DNA from 3 places in the Clostridium sartagoforme genome. Region 2 is predicted to be linked to each of the others. Evidence: a T-box and tRNA genes for the amino acid it is inferred to sense, from the RefSeq annotation. Region 2 holds a T-box; the other regions hold tRNA genes.

Region 1 (11,805 bases), on a different contig from region 2:
ATATATAGGTAGTGAAGGAAAAACACCTAAAATAAATAAGCTTGGAAGTAATGATTGGAGTAAAGCAAAGGCTAAAGTCAAAAAATCTATAAATGAGATAGCAGAAGATTTGGTTAAGCTGTATGCTGCAAGAGCTACATTAAGAGGATATAAGTTTAAAAAGGATACCGAATGGCAAAGACAGTTTGAAGATGAATTTCCTTTTGAAGAAACACCAGATCAGTTAACATCGTTAGAAGAGATAAAAAAGGACATGGAAACTGATAAGCCTATGGATAGACTTCTATGTGGTGATGTCGGTTATGGTAAAACAGAAGTGGCTGTTAGAGCCGCATTTAAGGCTGTTATGGATGGTAAGCAAGTTGCATTTTTAGTACCTACCACAATATTAGCAGAACAGCATTATAAAAATATGACAAAGAGATTTTCTGATTTTCCTGTAAAGATAGACATGATAAGTAGATTTAGAAGTGCAAAGGAACAAAAAAATACCCTTCAAGCTGTTAAAGAGGGAAATGTTGATATATTAATAGGAACTCATAGATTGGTATCTAAGGATATTATTTTTAAAGATCTGGGACTTTTAATAATAGATGAAGAGCAAAGATTTGGAGTTGCTCAAAAGGAAAAAATAAAAGGGTTAAAGAAGAATGTAGACGTATTAACTTTAAGTGCGACCCCTATACCAAGAACTCTTCATATGTCATTAACTGGTGCAAGAGATATATCTGTAATAGAGACACCGCCAGAGGAAAGATATCCTATTCAAACATATGTTGTTGAACAAAACGATCAGCTTGTAAGAGATGCTATATTAAGAGAGGTAAATAGAGATGGTCAAGTTTACTATGTATATAATAGAGTTGAGAGTATAGAAGGAATGGCTAAATATATAAGAGACCTAGTTCCTGAGTGCAATGTTGGGATTATACATGGACAAATGACAGAACGCCAGCTTGAAAAAGAAATGGTAAGCTTTATGAATAAGGACTATGATATATTAGTTTGCACTACTATTATAGAGACTGGAATAGATATACCAAATGTTAATACAATGATAGTTCATGATTCGGATAAAATGGGTTTATCTCAACTTTACCAATTAAGGGGTAGAGTTGGAAGATCCAATAGAATAGCATATGCATACTTTATGTACACTAAAGACAAGATACTAACTGAAGTAGCAGAAAAAAGGTTAAAAGCTCTTAAAGATTTTACAGAACTCGGCTCAGGCTTTAAAATAGCAATGAGAGATCTAGAAATAAGAGGGGCCGGAAATATGATGGGTTCAGCTCAACATGGTCATATGGCGGTGATAGGATATGATTTATATTGTAGAATGTTAGAAGATACAATAAAGATTATAAAAGGTGAGATAGAAAAAGAACCTATTGAGACTACTGTAGATATAAAGGTAGATGCTTATATACCAGGAACTTATATAGAAGATGAAATTCAAAAAATTGAAATATATAAGAAGATTGCAGCTATAGATGGATTAGAGGATTATATGGATATAAAATCTGAACTTGAAGATAGATATTCAGAAATTCCAGAGGCAGTATATAATCTGATGGATATAGCTTATATAAAGAGTAAAGCAAAGCTACTTTCAATAGAGGAAATAAAAGAAACACCAAAAGAAGTAAGATTCATATTTGCAGATGGAGTTAAGGATTTAAATAACATATATAGGTATTTACTAGAGAATTATAAAGAAAAGGTATTCCTAATGTTTGGAGAAAAGCCTTATTTCGCAGTAAGATTTTCAGAAATTAAAAAAGAAAACTTGTTAGGTTTTTATAAAGAAATGTTAGAAAATTTAATAAAAAATATGTAAATATAATTTAAAAAATTGAATAACTGACACAATATTGATATACTAATTATGTATAATGGGATTGAAACAAATTAAAAAGAAATGAGGGAACATCATTGATTAAAATTAAGAGAATTATAGCTGCAGGAGCTTTAAGTATATTTGCTTTTTCAGCAGTTGGATGTGAAATGATACAAAGGACACCGGAGTCAATAAAAAATACTGTAGTAGCAAAGGTTGGAGATGTAAAGATAACTAAAGGAGATGTAGATGAAATCGCAGATCCATATTTAAAACAATACTATGGGGAAGATTATGCGAGTAACACTCAACTTTCAGATGCCATAAAAGAAATGAGAACTCAAGCCTTAAACTTACTAGTTGAAGAAAAAATAATATTAAAAAAGGCGGAAGAGTTAGGAGTAACTCCAACCCAAGAAGAAATTGATGAAGAAGTTCAAAAATATATAGATAGTATGAAGACAAATTATGGTGGAGATGAAGGCTTTAACTCTGCCCTTGAAAGTGCTGGTATGACATTAGATGAGTTTAAGACTAATGTTACTTCAAGTATGAAAAGTCAATTAGCAACAACTAAAGTAACTGAAGAGATATTTAAAGATGTAAGTATAACAGATGAAGAAATAGGTACTTACTATGAAGAAAATAAAGAAGGGTTTAGTGAAGCAAATGTTTCTCATATTTTAATTAGTGATGAAACAAAGGCAAAGGAAGTAAGAGAAAGAGCTGTAAATGGAGAAGACTTTGCAACATTAGCTAAGGAACTTTCAGAAGATACAGGAACTAAGGAAGCTGGTGGAAGTTTAGGAGTTGTTAAATACAATTCAACTCAATATGTACAAGAATTTATGGATGGTTTAAAAGCTCTTAAGGAAGGTGAAATTTCAGAACCTGTAAAGAGCCAATTTGGATATCATATAATAAAGGCAACTGATGTAAAGAATAAAACATTAGAAGAATCAAAGGATACCATAAAAACTACTTTAGAAAACGAAAAGAAAAATGAAGTTTATAAAAATTCTATTGAGCAATGGAAAAAAGATTATAAAGTAAAAACATACGAAGACAAACTTTAAGCAATTAGTAAATTACAGTTTACAATTAACAATTGCGAAACAAATTTAGCCAAGGCTGAATTTATAATTAAATAAATGTATTATGGTGAAGTGGATCCATTTGAGATCTACTTCACTTATTTTTTTCCTCTAAGAAATTCCGAGGCAGGAGGAATTTCTACCTTAATTGTCAATTGTTAATGGTTAATTGTTAATTGTCAATGTTTTTTCTTATTTTAATAAATTTTGGTTATAAGTGTATAAAATTTCTAAGAAGTCAAATAATAATATTGCAACTAATTATTATTAATTAAAGGAGGTAGCTCATAATAATGAAGGCGACAGGAATTGTTAGACGTATTGATGACTTAGGTAGAGTAGTTATACCAAAGGAAATAAGAAGAACTTTAAGAATTAGAGAAGGTGATCCTTTAGAGATTTTCACTGATAGAGAAGGTGGGGTTATTTTAAAAAAATACTCACCAATTGGAGAACTTACAGATTTCTCTAAGGAGTATGCAGAAAGCTTACAACAAGCAATTGGACATATTGTTTTAATAGCTGATAAAGATGCATTTATATCAGTAAGTGGAGCATCTAAAAGAGATTACATGGAAAGAAAGGTTAGTGTAGAGTTAGAAAGAATAATGGAAGAAAGAAGAGCTGTGCTTATAACAGACCAAAACAAGACTATTCCATTACATAATGATGAAGAAGTTGGTAAATATACTAGCCAAGTAATTTCACCTATAATTGCTGAAGGAGATGCAATTGGAGCGGTAATAATACTATCCAAGGAATCAGAAGGAAAATTAGGAGAATTAGAGTTAAAATTATCTGAAACAGCTTCATCTTTCTTAGGTAAACAAATGGAACAATAAAATTAATAAATAATTAAATATAAAGTTATCAATAAAATAAAGTAATAATACCTCTAAACTTACAATACAAATTTACTAGAACTAATTTGAAGTTTGGAGGTATTTTATGAAGAAACAGTCATTGCTTAAAGCAAGCTTAGTTCTTGGGATAGCAGGAATATTAGCAAGGTTTTTGGGGTTATTTTTTAGATGGCCATTAATAATGTTAATAGGAGACGAAGGGGTTGGTTATTATCAAATGTCGTATCCGTTGTACATGTTTTTCGTAGCCATGGCATCAGGAGTTCCTGTAGCTATTTCAAAGATGATATCTGAAAGAAGAGTGAAGGGGGATATACAAGGGGTATTTGAAATTGTAAAAGAGTCAACAATACTAATGATGTTTTTAGGAATTGGTACAACCCTTATATTATTCATTTTTGCTAAACCTATTATTAAATTTGTTCAGTGGGATATGAAATCATATTACGCTTTACTTGGGATATCCTTTGCACCATTTGTAATATCTATAATGACAATATACAGAGGTTTTTTTCAAGGATTACAAAATATGACTCCATCGGGAATGTCTCAAATACTTGAGCAGATAGGCAGAGTAATAATAGGAGTTGGACTTGCTATACTACTTTTACCAAAGGGAATAGAATATGCAGCAGGGGGAGCAGCTTTTGGTGCTGCGGCTGGAGGTACAATAGGAGCAACATATCTTTATGAAAAGTATAAAAAAGTAAAGAAGCAGATGTGGAATAAAAAAATAAAAAGTAATCCGGAAATTTTGACATCTATATTAAAAATAGCTTTACCTATTTCAATAGGAACAACGGTTGGAACTATAATGAGCTTAATTGATTCTATACTGGTTCCTCAAAAATTATTACAGGCAGGATTAACATCAGAAGGAGCTACGATTTTGTATGCTCAGCTAACTGGAAAGGCAAATGTAATTACAAATATACCATTAACTTTATCTATGGCATTAGGAACCTCACTAATTCCTATAATAGCAGAAAATTATGTTATGAATAGAAAAAGAGATTTAGAATCTAAGGTGCAATTATCATTAAAATTGTCGATGTTAATAGCAATGCCATGTACCCTAGGATTATTTTTTCTTGCGGGACCAATAATGAAGCTTATATTTCCTGGGAAATATGACGGCATAGAAATAATGAGATATATGTCTTTAGCTGTTCCATTTATAATTATAACTCAGACTACAACTTCTATTATGCAGGGGATAGGTCACTATATAAGACCTATAATAAATTTATTTATAGGATGTATAGTAAAGGTTATATTAACATTTATTTTAGTTTCTATGCCTAATATAAATATATATGGTGCTGTAATTGCTAGTATATCAGCATATTTCGTAGCAACCATATTAAATATAATTTCTCTAAAGCGTAGGTTACATTTAAAATTAGATATATTTCAAGGCTTTATTAAGCCTATAGTTGCCTCATTAGTTATGATAACAGGGGTAGTAGCAGCATACTTATTTTTATTTAATAAAACTAGTAGCAATGGTTCTTCTTGCTTAGCAGCTATATTTTTGGGTATTATTATATATATAGCATTAATACTATTACTAAAAGTATTTAGCATAGATGAAATAAAAAGTAAAATTATAAAAAATTAATTAGTAAGGAGAGAACCTAATGATAAAAATAATAGGTTTAGGACCAGGTGCACCAGAAGCTTTAACTATAGGAGCCGTTAAAGCTTTAGAAGAAGGAAAGAATATTTATTTTAGAACAGAAAAACATCCAACAGTTAATTATCTAAAGGGAAAAATAAAAGATTTTAAAACCTATGATAATTATTATGAAACATCAGATAGTTTTGATGAAGTCTATAATAATATTGCAAGAGATATAATAGATAAGTACTCTAATGAAAATGAATTAATATATGCGGTTCCTGGACATCCGTTAGTGGCAGAAAAATCAGTTTTTAATCTTATAGAGCTATGTGATGAAAAAGGAATAAAATATGAAATAGTTCCAGCAGTAAGCTTTATAGATGCTATGATGGATGTATTAAAGATAGACCCAATAGAAGGATTAAAAGTGATAGATGCTTTTGATATGAAAAATCAAGTCCTAGATAAGAGAATAGGGACTATAATAACTCAAGTATATAACCAATTAATAGCATCAGAAGTTAAACTAAAATTATTAGATTATTATAATGATGAAACAGAAATATATTATGTTAGAGCAGCAGGAATAGTTTCAGAAGAGTCTATAAGAAAAATACCTATATATGAGCTGGATATGCAAGAAGATATAGATTATTTAACATCATTATATATACCAAGGGATATTAATAATAAGAAGGATTTCAATGATTTAATTGAAATAATAGATAGACTAAGAGGGGAAGATGGATGCCCTTGGGACATGGAACAAACTCATGATAGTATAAAAAATGAGCTTTTAGAGGAAGCATATGAGGTTGTAGATAGTATAAATAATGATGATATAGATGGAATGATAGAGGAGCTTGGAGATGTGTTATTACATGTTGTATTCCATGCATCAATAGGAAAAGATGATGGATATTTTAATATTAGTGATGTAATTCAAGCTATATGCAATAAGATGATCTATAGGCATCCACATGTTTTTGGAAAAGATAAGGTTTTAAACAGTGGAGAAGTTCTTGATAATTGGGAAGAAATTAAAAAGGAAGAAAAGAATTTTGAAACTATAACAGATGAGATGAAGGCAATAGCTAATGCATTACCTTCTTTAGTTAGAGCGCATAAGGTTCAAAAAAAGGCTGCAAAGGTAGGTTTTGACTGGGATGATGTAGAAGATGCAGCTTTAAAGATTAATGAAGAATTAAAAGAGGTATTAGATGTATATAAATCCAATAATAAGGAAAAAATAAAAGATGAGGTAGGAGACTTAATATTTGCATGTGTTAATGTAGCCAGAAAATTAAATATTAATGAAGAAGAAGCAGTAAATTCAACAATACAAAAATTTATAAGAAGATTTTCTTTTATAGAGCAGGCAGCTTTAAAATCTAAGAAAAATTTAAGTGATATGACATTGGAAGAAATGGATGCTTTATGGAACGAAGCAAAAAAAAATGAATAATTTCACGAAAATAAGAAGGATTTATAAGATGTTTGGAGAATAATATATAATGGTTTATGCTATACTATAAATAACTTATTGTAATAAATAGCTTTTATAACAAAAAATTCATATTATTATAGACTAGTAATAAAAGACGATATATAATAAGAGAATGTAGTTATAGTACATATTAACAGAAATAGTTAACTACTAAAATATATAACGGGTTATTTAAGGAGGATGTAATTGTGAATAAAGCAGAATTAATCACTAGCATGTCAGAAAAAAGTAAATTAACTAAGAAGGATGCCGAGTTAGCTTTAAAAGCATTTATAGAAAGCGTTGAAGAAGCATTAGAAAAAGGCGAAAAAGTTCAATTAGTTGGATTTGGAACTTTCGAAACAAGAGAAAGAGCTGCAAGAGAAGGCAGAAATCCAAGAACTAAAGAAACTATAAATATTCCAGCTTCAACAGTTCCAGTATTTAAAGCTGGTAAAGAATTCAAAGAAAAAGTTAATAAGTAGGATATTAGGAACCCGAGTTTTCTCGGGTTCTTTTAATAATGTAAATTAGTAATAAAAAGGAGAATAATTATGAGATTAGATAAATATCTTAAAGTTTCAAGAATAATAAAAAGAAGAACGGTAGCGAAAGAGGTTTGTGAAGGTGGAAGAGTATCTATTAATGAAAAGGTAGCAAAGCCATCAACAGTTGTAAAAGAGGGAGACATAATAGAAATACAGTTTGCAAACAGAGCATTAAAGGCTAGAATAACGAATATATTAGAACATGTAAAGAAAGAAAATGCAAAAGAAATGTATGAGATCCTAGAAGGAGAAGAAGATAAAGAATAAAAATAAAATCTCATTCATATATTTTTATAAAGAATATGTGGAGGAGATAAAATGGAAAAGAAAATTGAAAATAAGTTAGAAGAACCAAGAAGTAGTATAACTTTAGAGAATAGAAAGAAAATGACTCTTACAGGAGTAGAAGAAGTTATAAGTTTCGATGATGAAAAAATCTTATTAAATACAAAGTTAGGCTTTTTAACCATTAAGGGATCAGAATTAAAAATGAATAAATTAGATGTACAAAATGGTGATGTTATAATTGTGGGGAATATATCATCTATAGTTTATAGTAGTAAAGAAGTAAAAAAAGAAAAAGAAAGTATAATTTCTAGATTATTTAAATAGGTGGATATATGCCGTTATCAATAGATGTACAATTTGACATAGTTATGTACTCTATTCTATCAGGAGTACTAATAGGAATTATGTTTGATTTATATAACATAATAAGAGGAGTGAAAATACCTAAGATAATAATTATTCTAGAAGATATATTATTTTGGGTATTAACTGCTATTATAGTATTTACTTTTTTACTATACACTAATTATGCTTTTTTAGGCCCATATGTTTATATTTTTATGATTATAACCTTGATGATTTATTTAAAGTTAATAAGCCCTACAGTTTTAAAATTAGAGAGATATATAATAGACAAATTTAGTAAAGTTATAAGAGTACTTTTTAAAAATTTAATTTATCCTGTAAAAATAATATACTACAGTATTTGTGGAAAAAAATAATGAAAAGGAAGAACATAAAAAAATAGCTTGAATAAAATATATATAGTGTTTAAAATATAGTATATAATATATTTTAAAGAGGGTGAGAGCAATTAAAAGGCAAGTAACTCTTAAAAGATTAGTTATAATTTTTATTTTTGCAGTTTTTATATTTAATTATATTAAACAGGAAATTACAATGAAAAAAATTCAAGAAGATATTATTACTAGCCAAAATCAATTAGAAGAGCTTAAAAATAAAAATAGTAAATTAGAAGCAGACTTAAAAAAGGTTCCTTCTGATGAATATATAGAAAAGCTTGCAAGGGAAAAGCTAGGAATGATAAAAGAAGGAGAAAAAGTTGTAAATCCTAAACCGCAAAATTAAAGAATATGTTTTAAAACTATAAAAAAAGGTTATTATTATAATAACATATATTATTTAATTTTTAAGGAGGAATCTTTGTAACATGACCTTGATGGCAGGAAACATATTAGAAGGTACAGTGGTTAATATAACTAGTTTTGGGGCCTTTGTAGAAATAGAAGGTAAAACAGGATTAGTTCACATTTCAGAAGTAGCAGATTCATTTGTTAAGGATATTAGACAACACCTTAATGAACAAGATAAGGTAAGAGTAAAGGTAATATCAATTGACGATAACGGAAAAATAAGCTTATCAATTAAGCAAGCAAATGTTCAAAAGAAATCAGTTAAACCTATGGAGATAGACTGGTCTTCAGAAACTAAAAAAGGTGGTCCAAATTCAGGAAATTTTGAAGATATAATGTCAAGATTTTTAAAGGATAGCGAAGAAAGAATGCAAGATGTTAAAAAGAATCAAGACTTTAAATCTAAAAATGGAAGAAGAAGTTTTTAATAAGATAATTAATAACATCATATAAATTTAATATATAAATCTATAAAGACTATCACCAAATTTAAATTGTTTAGTGATAGTTTTCTTTTTCGCTTTTTACTAGGTTGCGTAACAAAATATAAAAAATGAAAAAAGGGTGTTGACACTATGTGAAACATAATATATAATTAATTTTGTCGTTAAGAGGCGAAGAAAAAATATGCTGAAGTGGCGGAACTGGCAGACGCACAGGACTTAAAATCCTGCGGTGGTTAAACACCGTACCGGTTCGATTCCGGTCTTCAGCACCAAGCTAAATTCAACTTAAATATCGCGGGGTGGAGCAGTTGGCAGCTCGTCGGGCTCATAACCCGAAGGTCGTAGGTTCAAGTCCTGCCCCCGCAACCAAAATATGGCGGAATAGCTCAGCTGGCTAGAGCACTCGGTTCATACCCGGGGTGTCGTAGGTTCAAGTCCTATTTCCGCTACCATGCATGCTGAAGTGGCGGAACTGGCAGACGCACAGGACTTAAAATCCTGCGGTGGTTGAACACCGTACCGGTTCGATTCCGGTCTTCAGCACCAAGTTGAATTTAGCTTAAAATATCGCGGGGTGGAGCAGTTGGCAGCTCGTCGGGCTCATAACCCGAAGGTCGTAGGTTCAAGTCCTGCCCCCGCAACCAAAATATGGCGGAATAGCTCAGCTGGCTAGAGCACTCGGTTCATACCCGGGGTGTCGTAGGTTCAAGTCCTATTTCCGCTACCATGTACGCTGAAGTGGCGGAACTGGCAGACGCACAGGACTTAAAATCCTGCGGTGGTTAAACACCGTACCGGTTCGATTCCGGTCTTCAGCACCAAAAGCACTTAATTTAATTAAGTGCTTTTTTTATTATAAAGATATGAAACCTTTTAGAGTTAATATTTAAAAGGTTTTATTTTTTTATTTAACTTAAGTCATTTGATATGGGGTTAAAATTATTTTTTAATTAGTCATAAAATAAAGTATATGACTAAAAGTTATAAAATATTAATATCTTGTAATTTTTTATTCTTCATAAAAAATTATATAGTGACAAATTTGTATTGAAAATATTTAATGTAAATTCAATCTTAAGTTTATATAAAAATAGAATAATGCCTTAAATTTCATTAATATTAACATAATATGATGATAAAGCTTATAAAAACTAACTATGCAATAGAATAAAAATTATTTGGCTAGCCATAAGGAATTTTATATATTATTGTCCAACGAAAAAAATAATAAGATACACTATATGACATATATTTCAGAAATGCAATGATATAATTTAAATTACATTTTATGGAAATTGGAGGGACGTATATGCAGTATGGTGTTGATATATCAACATATAAGAGGTTGGAGAAGAGGAATAATAAAAATGAACTAAATGTTCAGCATTCATCAATAGGAATGATTATATCTTTTATAATAGGATTTTTACTAAGTAGGGTTTTACTATCAATAACAGTAGAAATGGGTATAGCCCCTTTTGGGATTGCATATCTCATAGGAATAAAAAAAGAAAAGAGCAGAAATATATTATTATCTCTTATTGGGATAATAATAGGCTATTTGTCTATATATAAGAGTTTAGAAGGAGCTATTTCTTATTGTATAGTAGCTTTTATAGTGATGGCATATATTGAAATATGTAATAAGATAGAGCTAAAACAAAGAGATACAATAATTTTTGGTTTGATATTTTCAATTTTCTTTATATATAATTTACTAGTAAATAATCAACCTATAGGAGTCAATTTAACATTTTCTGCTTTAAAGGTAATAAGTATAATACCAGTAAGATACATACTAAATTATGCACTAAATTGTGTTGATGAATTAGAAAGTAATTATTTCTTCTCAACAGAAGAATTAATAAGTATAGGATTATTGTTATGTTTATTGGTAGCAGGAATAGGTAATTTGAATATTTTCGATATATATATAAGAAATATATTTGCATTAGCTGTTATAGCTATTTTTGCATATGTTGGAGGATCTGGTTTAGGAGCAGCCATAGGTGTTTCTATGGGCTTCGTAATAGGAATGACTAGTAACGATATAATAATATATATTAGTTTATATAGTTTATGTGGACTTATTATAGGGATATTTAAAGATACTGGAAGAATATTTTCATCAATAGCTTATTTAGTTGTGTATTTTATAATATCAATGTATTCTGATAAATTTTCAATTTATGGGGGAATAGAAGTTTTAATATCTGCAGCAATCTTTATAGCAATTCCTAAAATGTTTATAGAGTTTATAAGCAAGGAATTTAATCAAGAAAAAAAGACTGAAAGTATAAATGATGCACATTTAAATGGAATAAAAAATGAATTTGTTGATAGATTGAACTCAATGAAATCTATATTATCAAGCTTGTCAGCATCTATATTAAATTTAGGTGAAAATGATATTTTATCATTAAGTAACAAAGGAACTGCTATGGTGGAGAGTTTAGCAGATA
Region 2 (11,805 bases):
AAGATTTATCTTTATCAAGACCTTATGGAGAAATAAAGAAAATAGAAGGTAGGGTAGAAAAGGGTGAAGGTGGAACTGCAGGATTAGAGATGATTAAGGAGTATCAACAAGAACATGGAAGATACTTTTAACATGGTTAAGTAATAAGTTGTGAATTATAATTTTTGGTTTACAGTTTTTTATAAGGTAACAGGTGACAATTAAATATTTATTCCTTGTTATCTGCTACCTATAAAATGAAAACTAGCAACTAACTATGTTTTGTGAATTGTATGCTAGAAAGAAGAATTAATTTGCAATTTAAAAGCGTACTGGTATTAGTCAATAATCTATGATATAATACAAAAATATGGGGGTGCATTATGAAATCTTATAAGATAAGTAAAAATAATAGTATTCTTTTAATATTGGCAGTATTGATTATAAGTCTATTGATAAACGTTTACACGTCAATTATGAATTCTCGATATAAAATACTAGTAGGTAAAGAAACCTATAAAAGTGTTGAAGAAATAAGAAATAGAAATGAAGGAGCATTGAATATATTAAATCAGAGTATAAAAGCAGGTAGCATAAGTAATGAAGAATTACTTGCTTTATATAAAAATTATAGTTCAATGTCAGATGAATTCACTAATCTATGGTCAAATTATAAAAATTATGGAAAAGAAGAAATTATTACTATAAGCAAAAAATCTAAGATATCAAAAGAAATACCTAATGAAGTATATTCAAGAATTGAAAGCTTATTATTTGAATATTTAAATTCTGAAATGAAGAATCAAAATGATAAAATTATTTTAGAAGGTGAAACATTAAATAACTTTTCAGCTATGAATAATATGTCAAACCAACTAAATGAGTTTTTTAAGGAATTTAATCAAGAAAAGTTTAGTAATAAGACTGAAGAAGATAAGGAGATAATAACAATTAAGAAAAATTATTGGATAGATATTTTAAATGGAATAAATTCTATTATGGATCCTTATATTAATTATGAATTTACTATAAAAAGTTAGTTTTAATACTCTAGAAATAGAGTGTTTTTATTTTAATGAAATTTTTAAGGCAATAATAAGAATATGTGATATAGTTATATTAATAAATAATATTAAATAATACAAACTTGTAGTATCAAATTTCATATTTTAGAATAAAATTATATTTGAAATAATTTTTAGTATATTGTGAAATGTAAATATGTAATTGTTAATTATTTTGATTTGGAAAATTTAAAAGGAGGTTTAATATGAATTTAAATAGAAATGATCAATGTTGGTGTGGAAGTGGTAAGAAATATAAAAAATGCCACATTGAATTAGATGAAAAATTAGATAGCTTGAAAGCAAAGGGATTTCATATTCCGCCTAGAAAGCTAATTAAGAATAAAGAGCAAATAGAAGGAATAAAAGAAAGTGCTAAAATTAATAATGCAGTATTAGATTTAGTACAAGAAAAAATTAAGATGGGTATGAGTACAGAGGAAATTGATAAGATAGTACATGATTTTACAGTTAATAGTGGAGCAATACCAGCACCATTAAATTATGGAGGATTTCCTAAAAGTGTTTGTGTCTCAATAAATGATGTTGTATGTCATGGAATACCAAGCAATGATACTATACTTCAAGATGGAGATATTGTAAATGTAGATGTATCAACAATATATAACGGATATTATTCAGATGCATCAAGAATGTTTATGATTGGTAATGTGGCGGAAGAAGATAGTAAGCTTGTACGAGTTGCAAAAGAATGTTTAGAAAAAGGATTTGAAGCTGTAAGACCTTGGGGATTCTTAGGGGATATAGGAGCTGTAATACAAGAACATGCAGAAGTAAATGGATTTTCAGTAGTAAGATCTTTTGGAGGCCATGGAGTTGGATTAGAGTTTCATGAAGACCCATTTGTAGCTCATTATGGGAAAAAAGGAGAAGGAATGGTATTAGTTCCTGGAATGGTGTTTACAATAGAGCCTATGATAAATCAAGGTGATTATGAAGTATTTGTAGATGAAGATGATGATTGGACAGTATTTACAGAAGATGGAGGATATTCAGCTCAATGGGAATATACTGTTTTAGTTACAGAAGATGGAGCAGAAATTATAGCTAAATAATTTATAATAAAAATTATTATTTAGCAATAAAAAAAAGAGTTGCAACTGCAACTCTTTTTTCTAGTGACATCCACCACCGCAAGATCCACATCCACCTTCAGTTTCAATGACAGGTTTAAGAGATAAGCCTCTTCCTTCATTTTCTTCAGTTGAAAGCAATTTAAATCCGCCAAATTCATCAACTAATTTTTCTTCTACAACAAAAGTAATATCGTTAACTTTTTGAGTAACGTCTCCTTCTTTAACATCATCAACAGATATATTGAAAGCAGGACCACTACATCCAAATCCAGCTAAATTAATTCTTATACTGTAGTTATCAACTTCATTTTCATCTAAAAATGATTTGAATTCGTTGTATGCTTCTTCGCTTATTATAATTTTGTCCATATTATTCACCTTCTATTATTAAATGATAATTTATATCATTAGTATACCATAGTATAATTAAATATCAAGAGTTTTTTAATGCAATATATAGTAAATTTTAATAAATAGTTATTGTCATTACTATATATTGTAAATATAATAATTATTATATAGAAAAAATATATTAGTTAACAAAATTAAAAATAATTTATTATAAAAGTATTTTTTTAGTTATAGAAATTTGAAACTTTACACAAGGTATTATATGTAGCATAACTAAAATTAATACAGAAGGGAAGTATTATATTTTGAAACCATATGATAAAACATATTTATTAGAGAAAATAAAAGAGTATAATAACTTAATATCTTTAGGGAAGATTGGAAGTTTTGAAATAAAAAACACGCTAGATAAAAGAGATTTTATTAATGGGTATATGTACAATAAAAAGGATAATATAAATTTAAATATTTTAGAGTTACATGGACCTAATAATATATGGATGAAGATTTCTCCAATGGAAATAGAGAGTTCATATATGTTCATAAAATATGCTAAAGGGAAAGTTGGAGTAGTTGGACTTGGACTAGGGTATGTTGTGCAAGAGCTAGCTAAAAAGAAGGATATAAGCAAAGTTATAGTTTATGAAAAAGAAAAGGATATAATAGACTTATATAACTCTAATTTTAAAGAAAATTCTAAAATAAAAATTATAAATACAGATGCATATAATGCTAAAAAAGATAATTTTGATTTTTTTTATGTTGATATATATGAATATAAGCTTACGCCAAGAGTAGTAGAAGATTATGTAATTTTTAATAAATTGCATAATATAAAGGAGTACTTGTTTTGGGGAATAGAACACTTTTTATTAAGTTGTAAATATGAAGAAATAGTTTGGGTATATATTCCTGAATTGTGGATGGAAATTAGTAAAAAAATATTTACAGCACTTCAAGATTCAAATTTATTGAATTATTATAATCAGTTAGATGAAAAACTTGTAAGTGAAGTTTTAGATAAATTTAAAATTGTTTTGGATGAAGCTTAATCAGTGTATATTTTTTAATTCACAGTTTATAGTTAATAGTTAAAGAGGATTTTCAGCATTCTGAAAATCAAAAAATACTGCTGGAATTTTCTCAGCAGTATTTTTATTTTTACAATTTAGCGAAAGCTGAATTGTTTCCTAAATTGTTAATTGTACATTGTTAATTGGGTAAGTTTATTTAACAACAATGTTTACAAGTCTTCCTTTTATAACTATAACTTTTACTATAGCTTTACCTTCTGTTGAATCAGCTATAGATTCATTAGCTAAAGAAGCAGCTTTAATTCCTTCTTCATCTAAGTCGGTAGGTACGTTGATTTTAGCTTTAATTTTACCGTTAACTTGAATAGCTATTTCAACTTCATCTTTGACTAATGCCTTTGGATCATATACTGGCCAAGATTCATTAAAAATTGAAAAATCTAATCCAAATAAACTCCATTGTTCTTCAGAAAAATGAGGTGCAAAAGGAGCAAGAATTTTTAAGAAATTAATACAAGTATTTTTTAAGAATTCTAAGTTTTTTACATCTTCTTGTAGGTATTTAGAAAATGCATTAACAAATTCCATCATTCTTGCAATAGCTGTATTAAATTGTAATTTATCTGCATCTTCAGTAACACCTTTTATTGCATTATTGATCCAGAAATTTAATTCTTTTTCAGCTTTATCAATAGAAGTTTTATTATTAACATCCTTTTCTATAGCATCTCTAGCTATATCAAGATATCTTTCAATTCTATCTACAAATCTTGCAACTGATTTAAGTCCATCATCACTCCAAGCTCCACCTTCTATATAAGCAAAACCAAACATTAAATACATTCTAAACACATCAGAGCCATATTCTGAGATATAATCATTTGGAGAAATTGTATTTCCTTTTGATTTACTCATTTTTAATCCATCAGGACCTAAAATTAATCCTTGATGAGTTAATGATTTAAATGGCTCATCAAAATTTAAGTATCCCATATCTCTAAAAGCTTTAGTTATGAACCTAGCATATAATAAATGCATACAAGCATGCTCAGGACCACCTACATACTTATCTACTGGAAGGATCTTATTTATAAGGTCAGTATCAAATATCTTCTCAGTATTTTTATTATCAGGATATCTTAAGTAGTAAAATGATGAACATACAAATGTATCTAAAGTATCAGCTTCTCTTTTAGCTGGCTTTCCGCATTTTGGACAAGCAACATTTATAAATTCTTCACATTTTGTAAGAGGAGATTTTCCATCTGGAGCAAACTCAACATTATATGGAAGTTCTACTGGTAACTGATCTTCAGGTACAGGAACAGTTCCACAATGTTCACAATGAATCATAGGTATTGGAGCACCCCAATATCTTTGTCTAGATACTAACCAGTCTCTTAATCGATAATTAACTTTTGCAGATCCAAGATTCATAGAAGATAATTTTTCAACTATCTTTTCCTTAGCTTCCTCAGTAGTTAATCCATTGAATTCTCCAGAGTTAACTAACACACCATATTCACAATAAGGTAATTCAGCATTATCCCCTTTTTTGTTAGTTATAACTCTTTCTATTGGTAAATTAAATTTAGTAGCAAAAGCAAAATCTCTTTCATCATGTGCAGGAACAGCCATAACAGCTCCAGTTCCATAAGTTGCTAATACATAATCTCCAATCCAAATAGGAACTTCTTTATTATTTATAGGATTTATAGCATAAGAACCTGTAAATACGCCAGTCTTTTCTCTAGATAAAGATTGTCTTTCTATATCAGATTGTTTTTTAGCTTCTTCTTTGTAATTTTCAACAGCATCTTTATTTTCTTCTGTAGTAAGCTCATTAACTAGTGGATTTTCTGGAGCTAAAACAACATAAGTTACACCATTTAATGTATCAACTCTAGTAGTGAATACATCAAATTTAATATCTGAATCTTTAACTTTAAATGTAACTTCTGCACCAGTAGATTTACCAATCCAGTGTTTTTGCATAGCAACAGTTTTTTCAGGCCAATCTAAAGTATCTAATTTTTCTAATAGTTCATCAGCATAATCAGTTATTTTTAAGAACCATTGAGTTAAATCTTTTTTTGTTACTTCAGTTGAACATCTTTCACAAGCACCATCATGAACTTGCTCATTAGCTAAAACTGTATTACAAGATGGACACCAATTTACAGGAGCTTTTTTTCTGTAAGCTAATCCTTTTTCGTATAGTTTTAAGAATACCCATTGTGTCCATTTATAGTAGTCAGGGTTACATGTTATAACCTCGTTATCCCAGTTAAACATAGCGCCCATAGCTCTTAATTGTTTTTCCATAGTTTCTATATTTTTATCAGTTGAATCCTTTGGATGGATCCCTGTCTTTATTGCAAAGTTTTCTGCAGGAAGACCAAATGCATCAAATCCCATTGGTTGAAATACGTTGTATCCTTGCATTCTTTTCATTCTAGCCCATGAATCAACAGGACCATAGTTAAACCAGTGTCCAGCATGTAATTGGCTGCCTGAAGGGTAAGAGAACATTTCTAAAACATAAAGCTTTTCCCCTTCCTTGTTTGGGTCAAATTTATAAAGATTTGTTTCTTCCCATTTATCTTGCCATTTTTTATCGATGGCAGTTCCATAATTAGCCACAATAATTCCTCCTTTAAAAGTAAAAAATAATATAAAAAAGCCCTTCATCTCAATTAAGAGACGAAGGACATATTCGCGGTACCACTCTTATTAGAAAAAATAATATTTTTTCTCACTCAAATCTATAACGGGTTTTCCGTACTTGCTTTTGACAAGTAAGCTCATAGGCAAGTTCTTATAAGTTAAACACTGTTTTGCACCAAACAACAGCTCTCTTAAGTATAACAGTATAATACTACTCCTAATCAATGCAGTAAATATATAATTTTAATATACTCAATTATATATTTTATTATAATATAAGTCAACAATTAGAAAAAAGTAATAAGATATATTAGTAAAGTTGTTGATGAAATATTTTTAATTGGATATAGTAATCATATAAAGATTTTATAAGGAGGTAAGATATGAATATAGAAAATTTGATAAAGCTTAAAAATTGGGTAGTTATTGGAGATGTATCTAATGAAGCTAAATATGCAAATAAGATTTTAAATAAGTTTAAATTAAAGGGATATAAAGTAAGTGGAGTTCATCCAAAAGGTGGAGAAAATATCTATACTAATTTAAAAGATGTACCATATACTATTGATGCTATTGATTTATGTATAAATGCAAAGCTTGGAATAGAATACTTAAAAGAAGCTAATGAACTAGGAATAAAGAATGTTTTAATACAGCCAGGAGCTGAAAGCAATGAAATTTTAACTTATTGTAAAGAAAATTCTATTAATGCCATAGAAAACTGTGCGTTAATACAACTAAATAATATTTAATAAATAATAGGGGGATTAGTAATGTCTTGTTTAGGAAATTTAGTTTGGATTATATGTGGAGGGTTTATTAATGCTCTAGGATGGATTGTATTTGGACTTTTATGGTGCATAACAATAGTTGGAATTCCAATAGGACTTCAATGTTTTAAAATGGCTAAACTACAATTTGCACCTTTTGGAAAAGAAGTTATTAATAAAAATGATAGTGGATTTAATTTGATATTAAATATCCTATGGATAATTTTTGGTGGTTTTGAATTATGTTTAGCAAATTTGATAAGTGCTTTATTATTATGCATTACAATAATAGGAATACCTTTTGCAAAGCAATCTCTAAAATTAGCTAAGTTATCATTAATGCCATTTGGAACAGAAGTTGTATAGATATATAATCTAATAAAATGCGAAGCATTTTTCAGTTTACAGTTGGTTTCATTTTTTAGTTAACAGAGAATAGGTATCAGGTATCAGGTAATAAGTGTAAACTATAATTAAAAATTAAGAATGAAAAAAATAATGAAGGAATGAAAAAAACTGTGAACTGCGAACTGTAAACTGTGAATTAAAAAAAGTTGGGGGAGCATTATTTTGAAAAATGATGAGAATAAAATTTTATTTAAAGAAATAACATCATATGAAGAAGCATATTTTTATAATTCTGCACCAGAAGATCGAAAAATTATGAGTGAAAAAAATGAAAATATTAAAAGAAAAGATAATAAGTTCAAAAAATTTATTGAAAGTGCAGCAGGAGAAGTACTGGAAGGGGCAGTTGAAATATTATTTTCAATACTAGATTAATGAAAATCAAAAAAATAGCTTAGACTTTTTAATAAGGTCTAGGCTATTTTAAACTATATTTTATTGTGTATTTTTTGCATATAAAATGAAATTAATAATGTTAAAGCATAGTCAAAAATAAAAAATATAGGCTGAGCAACAAGGAAGAATAACCAAATTGGAAGAGAAATACTTCCTATTGCAAGAACTGAATTAAATACAAAAAATGAGATAACTAAAATAATGTTAAAAAATATTAATTTTAATATTATTTCTAAATAAAACTTATTTATTTTTTCAATATAATACTTGATTATTCCATATATACCAAAGAATGAAGCATATAGTGAGATTATATTAATAGGTAATATAAAAAATCCTATAATTGAAGAAATTATATAAACTGAAAAAGCACTTTTTATTGAAGACTTTATTAATGCAATAGGAACTAATAAAGATGCCAAAGTAAGGATACTAAGAGTGCTTATAGGTAAAAGTAAATTTAAATATAAAATAATAATGGTAAGTGCTATTAATATAGCACTTACTGTAATATCTCTAATTTTCATTAAAACACCACCAATTAAATAAGTTATTAATAATTAACAACAACCTATAAGGTCTCCACCCATACATTCGCATATTGAATCTAAACACCATAAATTTATACAACAATCACAAGCATTGGTACTATTATTACCAGTTGTTCTATAATAATTATTTCTATAAGCAGAAGTTCTTTGATTAAGAGAATTTAGAGTTTGTCTATATTCAAAGTTATTAGGATCCATGTTTACAGCGGTCTGAATATGTTTAAGACCTGCATCGAACCACCCTTTATTAGTTAGTAATACTCCGTATAAAAAGTTCCATTCAGCATTTCTGTTTGGAGTGCTATTTAATTTATTTTCAGCCTCAGCGTAATTTCCGCTTTGGATAAGTCTTCTTATTTCTGAAAACATATAACTGCTATCAGAGGAATTACTATAAGAAGAATTATTGTATGATGAGTTAGTGTTACTTGAATAGTTATTAGAAGTATTCTGATTTTTAGTTAATGTATCATAAGCAGCATTTATTTCTCTCATTTTCTCTTCTGCTAAATCTTTTAATGGGTTATCGCCATATTGATCAGGATGGTATTGTTTTATTAAATTTCTATAAGCTTTTTTTATTTCTTCTTGAGTTGCGCCAGGTTTTAAACCTAAAACTTCATATGGATTCATTTAAGTTGTCACTCCTTTTATCTTCTCTAGTATTATTTAATATTCCTATATACTTATCCATCATACCTAATTCTAAAATGTTTCTAAGTATATCTTCATTTCTTTTTAAAGGTAATTTAGAAAGTATATCTTTACAATTATAAGAGCAATTTAAAATTGTAAACTCTAACCTTTCTTGTATTAGTATAATTAGATCGTAATAAGACTCGTTAGATTTATTGAATAAATAATTTATTGGATTAAATTTATTATTATCTATATCATCTTTTAAATCATCGAATGCATCCATAAGATAAATCCATTTTCCTAAGGTGTACCCAAAGTTATACAATTTATTTCTCAAATCAGGACCATCACTTATAAGATCTCCAGGATATTCCTTGAATATATTTCCCACAATATCGCTAAAAGGGTGAGAAATTACATCTATTGATTCAAAATCTTTATTTTTTTCTAAATTTGTCAATACTCTAAGATTATCTTTAATTATGGATCTAATATTTGATATAGATTTATCCAATTTTTTTTGATAAGGATATAATATTCTTTCTAAAAATTTACTTTTTAAACTATTATCATCTTGAATATCATCTTTTAATTTTAAATAGTAAAGAGTTAAATTCATTGCAGCAGCATAATTTAGTGCAGCATTATTTATAATTACAGGTTTTTTATCAGTAGGATGAGCCATGCAACGTCTAATTTCTATATCAGGCTCTTTAGGTGATAAAGAGTCAAGTAGTATTCCCAAAAATGTCATATCATAATTTAATACCATTCTAGGTATGTTTCCAGCACTATTTTTAAGTTGAAAACATAGACCACAATAATAACTTCTGAATTTTGTAAAGTCCTTAATCTTAAGTTCTGCTTTAAGAGGAGTCACATATCCAAACAATTTAAAAACACTCCTTCATAATTAGTTTAGATTAATTATACAAAAATACGATATGATTAACAATGACTTAAAGAAAAATAAGAAAATATTAAAAAAAAATAAATAATTAGATAGGTGGTTGACAAAATATTCCTAGAAATATATAGTCGAAATATAATTAAAAAAGGGGAGAAATAAATGAAAAATATATTTAAAATAATAAGTGCTTTAATAATAGTTTTAGTAATTATTTTTGGGGGAAAATACATAATAGAAAACTATTTTGAAAGATCTAGCAAAGAAGCCCAAGGTGAAAAAGATAATCAAGTAAGTGAAATAAATAAAGAAGATGAACCCGAAAAAGAACAAAATGAAGAAATAAAGGAAAATAATAAAGAAGATAAAACTAATTATTTAACGTTAAATATTAATGATGTAAAGATACCTATACTTATGTATCACTCTATATCAGACAGTGATCCAAATAATCGCTTATTAGTTCCAGTAGGGCAATTTGAAGAACAAATTAAATGGCTTAATGAAGCTGGTTTTACTCCAATGCTTTTAGACGATGTTATTAATGCGTATAGTACTGGTAAAGTTCCGGAAAAGCCAGTAGCAATAACTTTTGATGATGGATATTCAGATAATTATTCAGATGCTTATAAAATATTAAAAAAATATAATATGAAAGCTACCTTCTTTATAATAACAGACCAAACAGATATTGATAGCTGGTATATGAATTCAAATATGTTGAAAGAAATGAAGAATAACGGAATGGGAATAGAAAATCATACATCTAGGCATATAGAATTTACGAGTATTCCTAGGGAAGATAAAATTCTAATAATAGAAGAAGGTATAAAGGCTTTAAAAGAAAAAGTCGGAGTAGATAGTAAATTTGTTTGCTATCCTGTTGGAAGATATGATGAAGAAACAATAGAAGTGGAAAAAGAACTAGGAATTAAAGCTGCAGTGACAACAGAGAGTGGAATTTCTAGCCTTCAAGATGGCTTGTACTCATTAAAAAGAGTAAGAATATCACCTATGGATATAGAAACATTTAAAAGTATATTTATTGATTTTTTAAATTAATTTATAAGTGAAAAGTTAAGAGTGAAAGAGTGAAAAGTTGAGGATGTTTTGCCATGCAAAACTTGAAATATATAGATGTTCATTTGACGAATACTTAGTGAAGTTGAGTGTAACAATAACTAGACTTAATATGAAGCCCGTCTACAGAAGCTTGCCTGAAGTAGATGAACATATCTTTTTTTAAATCCTGTAAGGATTTTCTCCTTCACCTTTTCACCTTTAACTATTTTGCTTCGCAAAATAAAACTTAGGAGGAAAAAACGTGTTAGGAACTATAGTAAACAGTTTAATGATTATTTTAGGCTCTTTAATTGGACTTTTTATAAAAGGTAAGGTTAACGAAAAATTAAGTAGTACTATAATGAATGGACTAGCTTTGTGCGTTATTTATATAGGTATATCTGGAGCATTAAAAGGAAATAATACAATCGTAATGATAATTTCTATAGCTATAGGCGGTTTATTTGGAGAGATTATAGATATAGATTTAAAACTCGAAAATTTAGGGAAAAGAATAGAAAAAAGGATCAATAATAAAAAGGATAATGTATCTATTTCAGAAGGATTTGTTACCTCAACACTATTATTTTGTATAGGTGCAATGGCAATAGTAGGTTCTATAGAAAGTGGTTTAAACCATAATCATAATACACTTTTCGCTAAATCTATTTTAGATGGAATAAGTTCGATAATCTTTTCATCTACATTAGGGATTGGAGTAATGATATCTTCGATAAGTGTATTTTTATACCAGGGAAGCATAACTTTAGCAGCTGGAACATTATCATATATATTAAATGATGTTGCAATAAGCAATATGACGGCAGTAGGAAGTTTACTAATTATAGGATTGGGTTTAAATGTTTTAGGAGTAACTAAA
Region 3 (6,874 bases), on a different contig from region 2:
GAAAAGTTTGCTAAACTGCAAGGTGGTATTGGGGCAGTAGCTACCTCATCAGGACAAGCAGCTTTATTATATGCAATATTAAATATATGCAGCGCTGGAGATCATGTTATATCATCAGCGAGTTTATATGGGGGAACTGTCAACTTATTTACAGTAAATCTTAAAAAAATGGGAATAGATGTTACTTTTGTAGATCCAGAAGCAAGCCAAGAAGAAATACTTTCATGTGCAAAGGATAATACTAAAGTAATATATGGAGAAACAATAGGAAATCCAGGATTAGATATATTAGATTTTGATAAATTTGCAGATGTTTCAAAAAGGTTAGAAATTCCATTTATAGTAGATAACACAGTGGGAACGCCATACTTATGTAATCCATTTGAACATGGAGCTAATGTAGTAGTACATTCCACAACAAAATATGCAGATGGTCATGCTCAAAGTATTGGTGGAATAGTAGTTGATGGTGGAAATTTTAACTGGGCAAATGGAAAATTTAAAGATTTCACAGAACCAGATGCAAGTTATCATGGGTTAAGGTATGTAGAAAGCTTTGGAAATGCAGCATATATAACAAAATTAAGAGTTACATTAGGACGAGATTTAGGGGCGTGCCAAAGTCCCTTTAATGCTTATTTAACTAACTTAGGGCTAGAAACTCTTCATTTAAGAATGGAAAGACATTCACAAAATGCTTTAGATTTAGCAAAATGGTTAGAAAAACATCCTAAAATAAGATGGGTTAATTATCCATATATTGAAACGAGCTCTCAATATGATAAAGCAAAAAAATATTTAAAAGGTGGAGGAAGTGGATTATTAACTTTTGGAATAAATGGCGGTATAGAGGATGCAAAAAGGTTTGCAAAATCATTAAATTTAGTAGCATTAGTAGTAACATTAGGTGATGTAAGAAGCTGCCTTTTACATCCAGCAACAACTACTCATAGTCAATTATCTGAAAAAGAACAGATAGCAAGTGGAGTAACTCCTGATTTGATGAGAGTATCAATTGGAGTAGAAGATATAAGAGATATAATCTCAGACTTTGAACAAGCATTAGAATCAATATAGAGAATTTTATAAAGCTACTATTCTATATACATTATGTAGAATAGTAGCTTTTTTTTCAAATTTAATATTATTGAGAGTATTCAAATAGGCAGATAAGCTTATTTACAGCAATAAGTATATATTTTAAGACTTTGATGAATATAAATAGGGTAGAAATCCATGAATACTTGATAAACATGAGTAAAAGTTGTAACATATTAATAAGTAAAAATTAAGTCGATATATATGATGAATAAAATTTAATTCATTATTATAAAAATAGAGAACATTCTATTTGTAAAGGAGGAGTAGTAGCAATGAATATTTTAATCGGAATCTTAATACCTTTTGTAGGTACGTCTTTAGGTGCTGCTTGTGTATATTTAATGAAGAAAGAAATGAATAAAAAAGTTAATAAAATACTTCTTGGATTTGCATCAGGAGTTATGATAGCAGCATCAGTATGGTCATTAATTATTCCTTCAATAGATATCTCTAAAGACATGGGAAAATTATCATTTATTCCAGCTGCTGTTGGAATACTTGTCGGTATTATGTTTTTATATTCTTTAGATAAAATCATTCCACATATACATGTTGATGGTAAGAATGAAGAGGGATCAAAAAACTATAAATTAAGTAAAACTACAAAACTGGTATTATCAGTAGTAATTCATAATATTCCAGAAGGAATGGCTATAGGAATTGTTTTTGCAGCAGTTATGAATGAAGGTGGAGCAATAACTATTGCATCGGCTCTCGCTCTTTCTATAGGAATAGCAATTCAAAACTTCCCAGAGGGGGCAATAATATCAATGCCTATTAGAAGTGAAGGATTAAGCAAAAATAAAGCTTTTCTTTATGGAGCTTTATCTGGAATAGTAGAACCTATAGCAGCAGTAATAACTATAATATTTTCTAGTGTTGTTTCACCAATTATGCCATATCTTCTTTCTTTTGCGGCAGGAGCCATGATTTTTGTTGTAGTTGAAGAATTAATACCAGAAGCTGCAGAAGATAATTTTTCAGATATTAGTGCAATAGCTTTTTCTATAGGATTTGTAATTATGATGATTTTAGATGTAGCACTATCATAATTAAATAAATTAATTTACATTAGCATAAGGAGTGTTTTTATGTTTAATAAAGAAGAATTTCAAATTCTTAATGAAGCATTAAAGTTATATGAAGAAAAGACTACAAAGCAATTAGAATCTAGTGTTAATAATAAGGAAAAAATGGTTTCTTATAATAGAAAGCAAAAGAAAATATGGTTACTTCAAAATAAGATGAAAAAGCTTATTGAAGAAAATAAATAGAAGTCTTTTCATAAATATAATTTAATGTTAAAAGGAGATTAATATGACCGAGAAAGAAAAGATGTTAAAAGGTGATTGGTATGTGTCTTTAGGGGATGAGTTGTTTAATGATAGACAGCATGCAAATGAAGTTATGTTTGAATATAATTCATTACACCCAAAAGAAATAGAAAAAAGAATGAATTTGCTTAGGGGATTATTTGGACATACGCCTGAAGAGTTCTATATAGAACAACCATTTAGATGTGCTTATGGATATAATATACATTGGGGCGAAAAATCCTTTGCAAATTATAATTGCACAATATTAGATTGTGGAAAAGTTACTATAGGAAAAAATGTTATGATTGGGCCTAATGTAAACATATTTACAGCTAATCATGCACTTTCAGTTGAAGAGAGAATGAAAGATTTAGAGTATGCAGATCCGGTAGAGATATGTGATGGGGTTTGGATAGGTGGTGGGACTACTATTAATCCAGGGGTAAGAATAGGAAAAAACTCGGTTATTGGGTCAGGAAGTGTTGTAACTAAGAGCATTCCAGGTAATGTATTAGCTGCGGGTAACCCTTGTAGAGTAATAAGAACTTTAGATAAATAGCCAAAGAATAGTTTTGCAAGATGATGATAGTTTCTGAGAGTTATAATTTAATAGAAGTAATGAAAAAAGAAGGCATTTGAAATTAATCAAATACCTTCTTTTTTATTACTTTTCTTTATTAGCTATTTCTAATATTAATCTATTTTTTAATTCGGAAACTTGAAGAGCACCTTCTTCTCCATTTTTTCTACTTCTTACTGAAGCCTCATTATTCGCAGCTTCTTTTTCACCAACAACTAATATATAAGGTATTCTTTCAAGTCTAGCTTCTCTAATCTTATAACCAATTTTTTCAGCTCTATAATCCCCATTTATTCTTATGCCTGCGTTTTTGAAATCTTTAACTATTGATTCAGCATAATCATTATATTTATCTGATATAGGAAGTACTATAGCTTGAGTTGGACATAACCAAGTTGGTAATGCTCCAGCATATTTTTCTATAAGCATAGCTAAAGTTCTTTCGTAACATCCAATTGAAGATCTATGAACTATATAAGGATATTTTTTATCACCATTTTTGTCTATATAAGTCATTCCAAATCTACTAGCAAGAGCAAAATCAATTTGAACTGTTATTATTGTATCTTCTTTACCATGAACATTCTTAAATTGTATATCAAGCTTTGGTCCGTAGAATGCAGCTTCATCATCAGCTTCAACATAATCAATACCAAGATGATTTAGTATATCTCTCATTATATTTTGAGTGTTATTCCAAGCTTCAGGATCATTTATATATTTTTCAGTATTATTAGGATCCCATTTTGAGAATCTATAAGATATATCTTTATCTATTCCAAGAGTAGTCATAATATGATTTATTAAATCAACACAGCCTTTAAATTCTTCTTCAAGTTGTTCAGGTGTACATACAATGTGCCCATCAGCAAGGGTAAATTGTCTTACTCTTATAAGTCCATGCATTTCACCAGAAGATTCATTTCTAAATAGAGTTGAAGTTTCAGCAAATCTTACTGGTAAGTCTCTATAACTGTGTTGAGTTGCATTATATATTGAATATTGGAAAGGACAAGTCATAGGTCTTAGTGCCATAACTTCAGTATCCTTTTCTTCATCTCCTAACACAAACATTCCATCTTTATAGTGATCCCAGTGACCAGAAACTTTATATAAATCACTTTTAGCCATTAAAGGAGTTTTAGTTAATACATAACCTCTTTTTTCTTCTTCATCTTCAACCCATCTTTGAAGAAGTTGTATTATTTTAGCTCCCTTTGGCATTAATAAAGGTAATCCTTGACCGACATTTTCATCAGTAGTAAATATACCTAATTCTCTTCCTAACTTATTATGATCTCTTCTTTTAGCTTCTTCTAAGGCTTCTAAGTGAGCATCTAAATCAGATTTTTTTAGGAATGCAGTTCCATATATTCTTGAAAGCATTTTATTCTTTTCATTACCCTTCCAGTAAGCACCAGCGCTTCTAAGAAGTTTAACTGCTTTAACAGGTTTTAAAGATATTAGGTGTGGTCCAGCACATAAATCAATAAAGTCACCCATTTTATAGAAAGATATAACCTCATTTTCATCTAAATCATTTATTAGCTCAACTTTATAGGATTCATTAGCTTCTTCCATAAGTTTTAAAGCTTCAGATCTTGGTAGTTCAAATCTTTCAATTGAAGGATTTTCTTTTATTATTTTTCTCATTTCATCTTCTATCTTTATTAAATCATCAGCACTAAATGACTTTTCTACATCAAAGTCATAGTAGAAGCCATCATTTATTGCCGGTCCTATAGCTAACTTTGTATTTGGATATAATCTTTTAACAGCGTATGCTAAAACATGAGATACACTATGTCTTAATGCATCTTTCCCTTCTTGTGAGTCAAATGTACAAATAGCAAGTTCACTATCCTCATTTACTGTATGACGTAAGTCAACCACCTTTCCATTAACTATTCCACAGCAAGCATTTCTAGCTAAACCTTCGCTAATTGATTTAGCTATGTCTAAAACAGAAATACCAGCTTCAACTTCTTTTATTGATCCATCTTTTAAAGTGATTTTAATCATTTTATTTTCTCCTTCCATGTTATATAAATAAAATATCGCAATTGCGATTTATGGTTCATTAGCCTTAAAATAATATTTTTATAAATAAAAAAGCCCTCATCCCTTCAAAATAATAGAAGGGACGAGAGCATTAAATTCTTAATTTCCCGCGGTTCCACCCTAATTTGCCTAAAGTTAGGCCACTTAAGATATCGTAACGTGATATAAACGGACTTTATTAAAGTCACTCAGAGGCGGTTTTCAACTAGATTCAAATAAGATAATTTCACCAAATATATCCCTCTCTGAAAATGAAAATTAGTTTACTCTTCTCTTCAACGTGTTAAAATATTTAATATTAATTATAATTATATAATATGTTAATGTCAATAAAAAGAATACATTAAAAAATAATAATATAAAATATTTTATTATTGATTTAAAAATATTTTTTCTATATAATGTTAATATAAGGTATGCAGATGTGGCGGAATTGGCAGACGCACTAGACTTAGGATCTAGCGCCATTGGCGTGGGGGTTCGACTCCCTTCATCTGCACCATATTAAATCTTAAAATAATTGTATATGCGGAAGTGACTCAACGGTAGAGTGTCACCTTGCCAAGGTGAAAGTTGCGGGTTCGAATCCCGTCTTCCGCTCCAAAAATAGACTTTAATTTTAATATTAAAGTCTATTTTTTTATTCTTTAGAAATTTATAAAAAGATTACCCTTTGAATAACTTCTTATAAATTTATTCCTTAAGCTTTTTATATTAATTAAATTGAAATAATTACTATCTGAATATAAAGTTAAAATTTAGCTAATATTAATACTATTGAAAAGACGTTCTAATTCTAACTCTTTAAGCATAGCATAGGAGTAGAGTTTACCACCCATGAGGTTTTTTATTACTTCTTTTTTAGAATATCCTTCTTTAAATAACTTAAGCTTTTTTATTAATCTTTTTAAAGAAGAGTTAGACATTCCTAAAATAGTATAAAGTTCTTTAGCTGTATAGTAGTCTTTTGGCAAGAGATTAAAAAGTTTATCTTGCATTTCTAGTTTATATTTCAAATCAGTTTCTATACAGTTATGAGGTCCATTTTTCCCTCTATGGTGGTAGTTACAGAGATATTTATAGTTGAGTTTAATATCGTAACCACCTTCATGTTTATGAACTATATGATGAATATCCGCTGTTGATCCACAAATTTCACAGTGGTGCAAAGTCATGCCTCCTTTTTCTATCTTTAATAATATTATAAAATAAATTTATTTTTATTTCAAATATGTATATCTATATTGTCAGAAAATTAAATTTAGAAAGTGTTTTAATTTACTTTGTTATATTCTTTAAAAGTACTTGAAAAGATGGTATAATATACTATATAATATATATGTAGTATATTATATATGTATAATATATTATACTATGTAGGTGAAAGAAAGGTGATACAGTGAGACATAATTATGATTCATTTGATTACTGGGAAGAATTAATTAACGAAAATAAAACTATAAGAGGTCATATGTTTATGGATAAATTACCCAATGAAAAGAGTATATATATCCATACATTAGTTTTTTGTAAGAATAATGGACTTAGTAATATATGGGCATATTTTCCTAATGAAAAGATGCTATTAGGTTATATCCAATACTCATTTTTGCAAGAGGCATTTTATAAGTGGATATATGGGAAAGAGAGAATGGTAATTAATGTTCCGAATATCCCAGTAGACAGAATAATCTCAGATGGAGAAAAAAATAAAAAAATATCAAGAGAAGAAGCAGATAATATGCGAAGGCATGTGAAAATGATAAAGGAATGTTGGATTTTATCCAAGGATAAATTAATTAGAGCTCTTCAAAGA

The links. A T-box is a leader RNA that pairs with one kind of tRNA and senses whether it is charged. The one in region 2 lies ahead of leuS (leucine--tRNA ligase), so its partner is inferred to be a tRNA-Leu.
Region 1: it has a tRNA-Leu gene. The T-box ahead of leuS (leucine--tRNA ligase) is inferred to sense a tRNA for this amino acid. The anticodon was not compared.
Region 3: it has a tRNA-Leu gene. The T-box ahead of leuS (leucine--tRNA ligase) is inferred to sense a tRNA for this amino acid. The anticodon was not compared.

The regions. Positions count from the first base shown of each region.
Region 1 is NZ_BAAACH010000003.1:16,603-28,407, reverse strand. Features, by position in the region: gene mfd (transcription-repair coupling factor) at 1-1,840, shown strand, start outside; gene ABDZ60_RS00935 (peptidylprolyl isomerase) at 1,936-2,916, shown strand; gene spoVT (stage V sporulation protein T) at 3,228-3,776, shown strand; gene ABDZ60_RS00925 (putative polysaccharide biosynthesis protein) at 3,883-5,418, shown strand; gene yabN (bifunctional methyltransferase/pyrophosphohydrolase YabN) at 5,438-6,886, shown strand; gene ABDZ60_RS00915 (HU family DNA-binding protein) at 7,117-7,392, shown strand; gene ABDZ60_RS00910 (RNA-binding S4 domain-containing protein) at 7,462-7,722, shown strand; gene yabP (sporulation protein YabP) at 7,774-8,067, shown strand; gene yabQ (spore cortex biosynthesis protein YabQ) at 8,076-8,465, shown strand; gene ABDZ60_RS00895 (FtsB family cell division protein) at 8,548-8,832, shown strand; gene ABDZ60_RS00890 (S1 domain-containing RNA-binding protein) at 8,915-9,325, shown strand; tRNA gene ABDZ60_RS00885 (tRNA-Leu) at 9,527-9,615, shown strand; tRNA gene ABDZ60_RS00880 (tRNA-Met) at 9,637-9,712, shown strand; tRNA gene ABDZ60_RS00875 (tRNA-Met) at 9,719-9,795, shown strand; tRNA gene ABDZ60_RS00870 (tRNA-Leu) at 9,801-9,889, shown strand; tRNA gene ABDZ60_RS00865 (tRNA-Met) at 9,912-9,987, shown strand; tRNA gene ABDZ60_RS00860 (tRNA-Met) at 9,994-10,070, shown strand; tRNA gene ABDZ60_RS00855 (tRNA-Leu) at 10,076-10,164, shown strand; gene spoIIE (stage II sporulation protein E) at 10,653-11,805, shown strand, end outside.
Region 2 is NZ_BAAACH010000007.1:8,229-20,033, forward strand. Features, by position in the region: gene ABDZ60_RS02155 (vWA domain-containing protein) at 1-131, shown strand, start outside; gene ABDZ60_RS02160 (hypothetical protein) at 363-1,019, shown strand; gene ABDZ60_RS02165 (methionyl aminopeptidase) at 1,250-2,119, shown strand; gene ABDZ60_RS02170 (HesB-like protein) at 2,180-2,509, opposite strand; gene ABDZ60_RS02175 (class I SAM-dependent methyltransferase) at 2,797-3,543, shown strand; gene leuS (leucine--tRNA ligase) at 3,718-6,168, opposite strand; T-box leader at 6,222-6,426, opposite strand; gene ABDZ60_RS02185 (CoA-binding protein) at 6,576-6,944, shown strand; gene ABDZ60_RS02190 (YccF domain-containing protein) at 6,966-7,328, shown strand; gene ABDZ60_RS02195 (hypothetical protein) at 7,533-7,745, shown strand; gene ABDZ60_RS02200 (hypothetical protein) at 7,799-8,293, opposite strand; gene ABDZ60_RS02205 (J domain-containing protein) at 8,327-8,950, opposite strand; gene ABDZ60_RS02210 (DUF5685 family protein) at 8,937-9,848, opposite strand; gene ABDZ60_RS02215 (polysaccharide deacetylase family protein) at 10,026-10,925, shown strand; gene ABDZ60_RS02220 (DUF554 domain-containing protein) at 11,188-11,805, shown strand, end outside.
Region 3 is NZ_BAAACH010000011.1:61,724-68,597, forward strand. Features, by position in the region: gene ABDZ60_RS04040 (O-acetylhomoserine aminocarboxypropyltransferase/cysteine synthase family protein) at 1-1,077, shown strand, start outside; gene ABDZ60_RS04045 (ZIP family metal transporter) at 1,374-2,153, shown strand; gene ABDZ60_RS04050 (hypothetical protein) at 2,193-2,375, shown strand; gene ABDZ60_RS04055 (sugar O-acetyltransferase) at 2,419-2,976, shown strand; gene thrS (threonine--tRNA ligase) at 3,082-5,019, opposite strand; T-box leader at 5,134-5,346, opposite strand; tRNA gene ABDZ60_RS04065 (tRNA-Leu) at 5,477-5,560, shown strand; tRNA gene ABDZ60_RS04070 (tRNA-Gly) at 5,587-5,661, shown strand; gene ABDZ60_RS04075 (HNH endonuclease signature motif containing protein) at 5,817-6,227, opposite strand; gene ABDZ60_RS04080 (hypothetical protein) at 6,458-6,874, shown strand, end outside.